Regions from separate parts of the Pseudomonas sp. DWP3-1-2 genome, predicted to be linked through region 1. Evidence: riboswitches for the same ligand, from Rfam matches in the RefSeq annotation. Region 1 holds a riboswitch; each other region holds the start of a gene.
What was found. Region 1 has a riboswitch for cobalamin ahead of ACP7B0_RS02410 (CbtB domain-containing protein). Riboswitches for the same ligand answer to the same signal wherever they lie in the genome.
Positions count from the first base shown of each region.

Region 1 (2,256 bases):
ACAGGCAGCCATTGGCCAGCTCGTAAACCCGACCGCTGGCTTCTTCTTCCGTGCAACCGATGGTGCACTGCTTGAGGATTTCGCCGTCGATGCCCAGTTCACCGAACTCGTTGACGATCACTGCAATGCGCCGCCCTTCTGCGTTGTCGAGCATGTGACGCAATAACGTGGTTTTGCCAGAGCCCAGAAAGCCGGTGACGATGGTGACGGGAAGTTTGGCCAGTGTTTTCATCAGGTGCCCTTTGGCAAAGCGGCGGGCAAACAGGACGAAAACCCGGCGACCAGGCGCAGGGTTCGATTCGCCACCGGATCACCCCGCCCGGTTGTAGTGAGAATTCGTCGGGCTTGTTTGCCCGAATCGAGGCAGGTCTCCTGGCTTGCGGCTGCGGATGGAGAGCCCATCAGCTGTTCATGACGCCTTCCCGCTCGTCGCAGTGGCTGTGCCGTGAACCTGACCGCTTACAGTTGCGGGGGCAGCCGCGGCATTGACCGCGTTCCCTTCTTAGCTGTGCCTGACCAGACTGCATGGCAACGGTTGCAGCGCACAGAACCTCGAATGCGCAAGGCTACGCAGTGACCCTCGGCAGGTCAATCACAAGCCGGCACATGGCGCTATCTGATTGACGCTCAACGTCGGCCCATGCTCTCCTGTACGCCTTGTTCGGGTGCCCTTCACAGGGTGAAACGGGAAACCGGTGCGTTCAGGCCTCATGGCTTGAGCAAGTCCGGCGCTGCCCCCGCAACGGTAAATGAGTGAAGAGCCAGATCCACTGTGCTGCTTAGGCATGGGAAGGTGACTCTTTGAGGTTGAGCAATCAGCCCCTCACAAGCCCGGAGACCGGCCCGACATGAAACACATGACAACCTGCGGTGGGCAGGCGCTGTTGAATCTCTTCTGACGTCCGTCAGCCGGGTTTCTTTGCGCGTGTCCCACCTTTTGCCGACATCCAAGAGGGACGCGCCATGTCGATCAGCACCGCCCGCCACGCCGCCAGCACCGTAACCACCCAGACCCAGCGCCTGACCGCCGCCATCAGCGCCGCCATTCTCGGCGCCTGCCTGGTCTATTTTGCGGGCTTTTCCCACATTGACGCCGTACACAATGCTGCCCATGACACGCGTCACAGCGCTGCCTTTCCTTGCCACTGAGAACCGATCATGTTCAAGAGAATTGCTCAAACGGCGGGTTTCACGGGCCTGCTGGCCGCGTTGCTGCTGACCCTGCTGCAAAGCATCTGGGTGGTGCCACTGATTCTGAAAGCCGAAACCTACGAGAATGCGCCCGTCGAACAGGTCCATGAACACGGCGAAAACACCCCCGCCAGCCATGTTCACAACGAAGAGGCGTGGTCGCCGCAAGATGGCTGGCAGCGCGTCGTATCCACCACCGGTGGCAACCTGGTGGTCGCCGTCGGTTTTGCACTGATGCTGGCAGGCCTATACACCCTGCGAGCGCCAGGGAGCACGGCACAAGGCGTGCTGTGGGGGTTGGCGGGCTTTGCCGTGTTTACCCTGGCGCCGACCCTCGGCCTGCCGCCGGAGTTACCGGGCACCGCGGCGGCAGACCTGACCCAACGGCAAGTCTGGTGGATCGGCACTGCCGCCTCCACCGCGGTAGCCCTGGCCTTGATGGTGTTCGGCAAGCATTGGCTGCTCAAGGTGCTGGGCGTGGCGATCCTGCTGGTGCCCCATGTCATCGGCGCGCCACAGCCGCCCGTCCACGAAAGCCTTGCGCCTGAGGCGCTGGAATCCCGATTCAAGATCGCGTCATTGTTGACCAACGCGCTGTTCTGGATAGCCATGGGCGTGATCAGCGCGTGGCTGTTCCGTCGCAACAATGCCGAACTTGATCACGCCTGATCAATTGCAACCGACGTTGGTGGCCGGCATCGGCTGCCAGCGTGGCTGCTCTGCGCGCACACTGTTTGAGTTGATCGAGCCTACTCTGGAGCGTCATGGATTGCAGCTGCAAGACCTCAGTGCCCTGGCGTCTATCGACATCAAGAGCAATGAACCTGGATTGCTTGAGCTGGCTCGCCAGTTGGGTCTGCCGCTGATATTTTTCAGTTCGGCGCAGTTGGCGCCTTTCGAATCGCAGTTGACTCACCGCTCGCCACTGGCCTTTCAGCACACCAAGTGCCACGGCGTGGCAGAGAGCGCGGCACTGGCTTTGGCCAGTCGCTCGGGTCCGGCAACCCTGTTGATACCCCGACTTAAAAGCCAGCAGGCAACATTTGCCTTGGCCAGCGCCCTGGC
Region 1 is NZ_JAFCTZ010000001.1:497,500-499,755, reverse strand. Features, by position in the region: gene cobW (cobalamin biosynthesis protein CobW) at 1-232, opposite strand, end outside; cobalamin riboswitch at 346-568, opposite strand; cobalamin riboswitch at 647-861, shown strand; gene ACP7B0_RS02410 (CbtB domain-containing protein) at 964-1,149, shown strand; gene ACP7B0_RS02405 (CbtA family protein) at 1,159-1,860, shown strand; gene ACP7B0_RS02400 (cobalamin biosynthesis protein) at 1,838-2,256, shown strand, end outside.

Region 2 (2,256 bases), on a different contig from region 1:
TCAGCAACGCCGTCGTGATCCTTGTCGCGCAACAAAGTAATGCGGTTGGGGCTGGGAACTCCGGCACCGGCGCGACCCATGACCTTGCCCATGACCCAACCACGAATGCCTTTGTTGTCGTCAGGCTTGGGCGGTGAGTTGGTTTCAGCCACCAGCACATCGCCATTGGGCAGCACGTAAAGCCAACGCGGGTGGTCCAGATGCTCAGCGAACGCGGCAACCTGAGTGCCTTTGGCGGCGACCGGTTTCGCGTCCTTTTCCCAGCCCACGGCGGGCGCTATGTTGACCGTCGGGATCAGCGTCTTGTTCGGCTCCGGCAGCCTGGGCGACGGTCCGGTGCCGTCGCTGACCTGCAGGGTCGATGACTCACCACAGGCCGCCAGGCCTCCCGCAACCAGTAGCAATAGCGCTAACTGAGGTTTGAGCTTGAACATATTCGATCTCCATAACGGGCAATGGTCCAGTAAGTGATAGAGAGGCCTGAGCTTTGAGGGTTCAACCGGTTGCTGAGTTGATTGACGCTCCCGCCTCAAGCCACTACCCTGCGCCCTTTGTTTCAGGTGCTCAAAATCCCCGGATTGATTGAGTGAAACAGGGAAACCGGTACGGACGCTCAAGGCGACCCATCCCGGTGCTGCCCCCGCAACGGTAGATGAGTGAAGCTGTGCCTGATGCCACTGTGTTCGACAGACATGGGAAGGCGCACAGTCGGGAATTTCCCGCTCATGAGCCCGGAGACCGGCCTGATCCATTCAACAGCATCACGGCGGGCGATGCTCTGGCTCTGGGCATGACGAAAGTCGTGCTGTCAGCCACTGGCTGTTGCCTGCCGTCTGCTTTCGCGTGCCCTCAAGCGGAGAGCTGAGATGAACGAATCCCCCGAACGCGACGAACGCCATCTGGCGCGCATGCTGCGCAAAAAAGCCGTGATGGACGAGCGCATCGCCAGCGCACCCAACGAATGCGGGCTGCTGCTGGTCCTGACCGGTAACGGCAAAGGCAAGAGCAGCTCCGCGTTCGGCATGCTGGCCCGGGCCATGGGGCACGGCATGCAGTGCGGCGTCGTGCAGTTCATCAAGGGCAGCAACAGCACCGGGGAGGAGTTCTTTTTCCGACGCTTTCCCGAGCAGGTTCGCTATCACGTGATGGGCGAGGGCTACACCTGGGAAACCCAGGATCGTCAGCGCGACATCGCCGCGGCCGAGGCCGCCTGGGAAGTTTCCCTGGAAATGCTCCGTGACCCGGCCATCGGCATGGTGGTCCTGGACGAATTGAACATCGCCCTCAAGCATGGCTATCTGGACATTGAGAGAGTGCTCGGCGACCTGCAAGCCCGCCCGCCCATGCAGCATGTGATCGTCACCGGGCGCGGTGCGAAGCCGGAAATGATCGACATGGCGGACACGGTTTCCGAAATCAGCGTCGTTAAACACGCGTTCCAGGCTGGCATTCGTGCGCAGAAAGGCATTGAGCTGTGAGCGAGCCGCGTCACTGTCCGGCCGTCTTGATTGCCGCTCCGGCTTCCGGCCAGGGCAAAACAACGGTCACCGCTGCGCTGGCCAGGTTGCACCGTAATCAAGGCCGCAAGGTTCGTGTGTTCAAGTGCGGGCCTGATTTTCTCGACCCGATGATCCTGGAGCGCGCCAGCGGTGCGCCGGTGTATCAGCTGGATTTGTGGATGGTCGGTGCCGAGGAAAGCCGTCGCCTGTTGTGGCAGGCGGCGGGCGAAGCCGATCTGATCCTGATCGAAGGCGTGATGGGCCTGTTTGACGGCACCCCCTCCAGCGCCGACCTGGCTCGTCATTTTGGCGTGCCGGTGCTGGGCGTCATCGACGGCACGGCCATGGCACAGACCTTCGGCGCGCTGGCGTTGGGGCTGGCGCGTTATCAGCCGGATTTGCCCTTCGCCGGCGTGTTGGCCAACCGGGTCGGCACCGTGCGCCATGCGCAACTGCTCGAAGGCAGCCTGACGGAAGGGCTGCGCTGGTACGGCGCGCTGTCCCGGGAAACCGGTATCGAGTTGCCGAGTCGTCACCTGGGGCTTGTGCAGGCCAGCGAACTCAACGATCTGGACGTGCGTCTGGATGCCGCCGCCGAGGCGCTGGCCAGCACGTGCGAAGTTGCACTGCCGCCTGCGGTGACCTTTGCCGCGCCGGATAGAGTGCCCGCCGAGCCCTTGCTGGAAGGCGTGACCATTGCCGTCGCCCACGACGAAGCCTTTGCGTTCACTTACGGGGCCAGTCTGGATCTGCTGCG
Region 2 is NZ_JAFCTZ010000002.1:571,151-573,406, forward strand. Features, by position in the region: gene ACP7B0_RS08475 (PQQ-dependent sugar dehydrogenase) at 1-434, opposite strand, end outside; cobalamin riboswitch at 542-761, shown strand; gene cobO (cob(I)yrinic acid a,c-diamide adenosyltransferase) at 867-1,478, shown strand; gene ACP7B0_RS08485 (cobyrinate a,c-diamide synthase) at 1,475-2,256, shown strand, end outside.
Region 2: it holds a riboswitch for cobalamin, as region 1 does, so the genes downstream of both, cobO (cob(I)yrinic acid a,c-diamide adenosyltransferase) here and ACP7B0_RS02410 (CbtB domain-containing protein) in region 1, are expected to answer to the same signal.

Region 3 (2,256 bases), on a different contig from region 1:
CTGACCGGCGTTTCACCGATGGCAATGCCCGCCAATATCGCGGCCAGCAAAACAGGGATGACCCAGGCCGCGTGCAGACATACCCTGCGCACGACCTGGCCGCCGGTCACGGCTCTCATTGGCTCAGGTCAACCCGGTCGATGGCGTCGGCCAGTTCGTTGATGCCGTCAAACATGCGCACCGAGGCCTGCATGGCGTCGGCATCAAGGATCACGATGCGATTGTGTTTCACCGCGTCCATGTTTTGGGTCACAGGATCGGTCTTCAGGAAGTCGAGTTTTTTCTGGAAGTCATCAGCGGGGAAGCGACGGCGATCCATGCGGGCGATCACGATCACCGTGGGGTTGGCCCTGGCGATGGTTTCCCAGCCCACGGTGGGCCATTCTTCATCCGACTCGACCACGTTACGCAGCCCCAGCGTATCCATCATGAACCCCGGAACACCCTTGCGGCCGGCCACAAACGGGTCAACCTTCAGGTCTGCGCTGGAAAACCAGAACAGCGCCGAAGCGTCCGTCAACTGCTTGGCCTTGACACTGGCCTGAGCCTTGGCGAGGCCAGCACGCAAGTGTGCGGTCAATTCATCGCCACGGTCTTGCACGTCAAAAATCTGCGCCAGCTGCGTCACGGTCTTGAAGAGGCTGTCGACGGAAAAGGGCTTGAGCCGCGTGCCATCGGCACCGATCAGATTGTCTTTGCCCTCGCAATCGGAAGGCATGATGTACGTCGGGATATTCAGTTCGCTGAACTGCTCGCGGGTGCCCACAGCGCCTTGCGGGCCGACCATCCATTCAAACTGCACCGGCACAAGGTCAGGACGTTTGCTGATCACCGATTCAAAACTGGGCTCGTTGTTGGCCAGGCGCAGGATACGGTCGTTCACGTCCTTGAACTGCGGCAGCACCGTGTTGAACCACAGCGACGTGCCGACCACTCTATCGGCCAGCCCCAGGGAGTAGAGGATTTCAGTGCCAGCCTGACCGATGGTCACGGCTTTGCCCGGCGCTTTATTGAACGTCAATGGCACGCCGCAGTTATCGACAGTCAACGGATAGTGCGTCGGACCGGCGGCCAGGGTCAGCGCGGAAAATCCCGCACTGGCAAGCAATACGACAAGGCGAGGCAAGGGCATGAAACGCTATCTCCATTCGAACACGTGTCCGGACGGCGGTGTGAGGGCAGGAGAAACATCAGCCGCCGTTGCTGGCGACGAGCCATGGCCGGTCCGGCAGCAAACGGTCATGTACCCGTTCTGACGAAAGTCCTCCCCGGACACCCCGCCGGTGGGTCAATTGCCAGGCTGCACAAAACAGGATCGCACGCTCGCGCGCGGTCTTTTTTCGGGCAGTCCTGAGTCGGCAGGTCTCCTGACTGATGCGTCATCGCCATGCTCCCACCTTCCCGGGCGGACCCAGTGGCATAAAGGAGCGGCTCTGCATCTACAGTTGCGGGGGCAGTTCCGGTTAATGACCATAGGCCATCATGGATTCCCTATTAATCCCGTTTGGGAACCGACGGGCGGCATGGTAATGGATTACAACCGGACCGGGGAAGTTTTACCGCGGGCCAGTTTCTGGCCCGAGGATGGCCGTATGATGACGGATCGGTGAACCTTATCGACCGCCAGTCGGTCGATACATGCACGCTGACTGAGGGTGCCGATTAAAAATCGGCATGACGACGCCCAGCCTGCCTTATTTTTCGGAGATGCTCCCTGTGATATCGACTCAACGCACGGCCTGGCTCAAAGCCTGGGGTGCACATGCTTTCACCGCTACCGGCGTGGTCATAGCGTTCATGGCAACCATCGCGCTGTTTGAAGACCAGCCCAAGGCCTGCCTGCTCTGGCTGGGCCTGGCGCTGGTGGTGGACGGAGTCGATGGCTCCCTGGCGCGCAAATTCAACGTCCAGACAGTATTGCCGGGTTTCGACGGGTCGGTGCTTGATCTGGTCATCGACTACCTGACCTACGTATTTATTCCTGCGCTGTTCATCTACCACTACATTGATCTGCCGGACCACACCACATTGCTCTGTACGGCAGTGATTCTGGTGTCTTCGCTGTTTTGTTTCTGCAACCTGGAAATGAAAAGCAAAGACAACTATTTCCAGGGTTTTCCCGCCGCCTGGAACGTGGCAGCGCTGTGCATCTACATCATTTCGCCGGGCCCATGGGTGGCCTTGCTGACCATCTTCGGCTTGGCGCTGCTGACCCTGACACGCATGAAATTCCTGCACCCGTTTCGCGTGCGCCGC
Region 3 is NZ_JAFCTZ010000004.1:282,303-284,558, forward strand. Features, by position in the region: gene ACP7B0_RS13155 (FecCD family ABC transporter permease) at 1-119, opposite strand, end outside; gene ACP7B0_RS13160 (ABC transporter substrate-binding protein) at 116-1,132, opposite strand; cobalamin riboswitch at 1,341-1,531, opposite strand; gene pcsA (phosphatidylcholine synthase) at 1,717-2,256, shown strand, end outside.
Region 3: it holds a riboswitch for cobalamin, as region 1 does, so the genes downstream of both, ACP7B0_RS13160 (ABC transporter substrate-binding protein) here and ACP7B0_RS02410 (CbtB domain-containing protein) in region 1, are expected to answer to the same signal.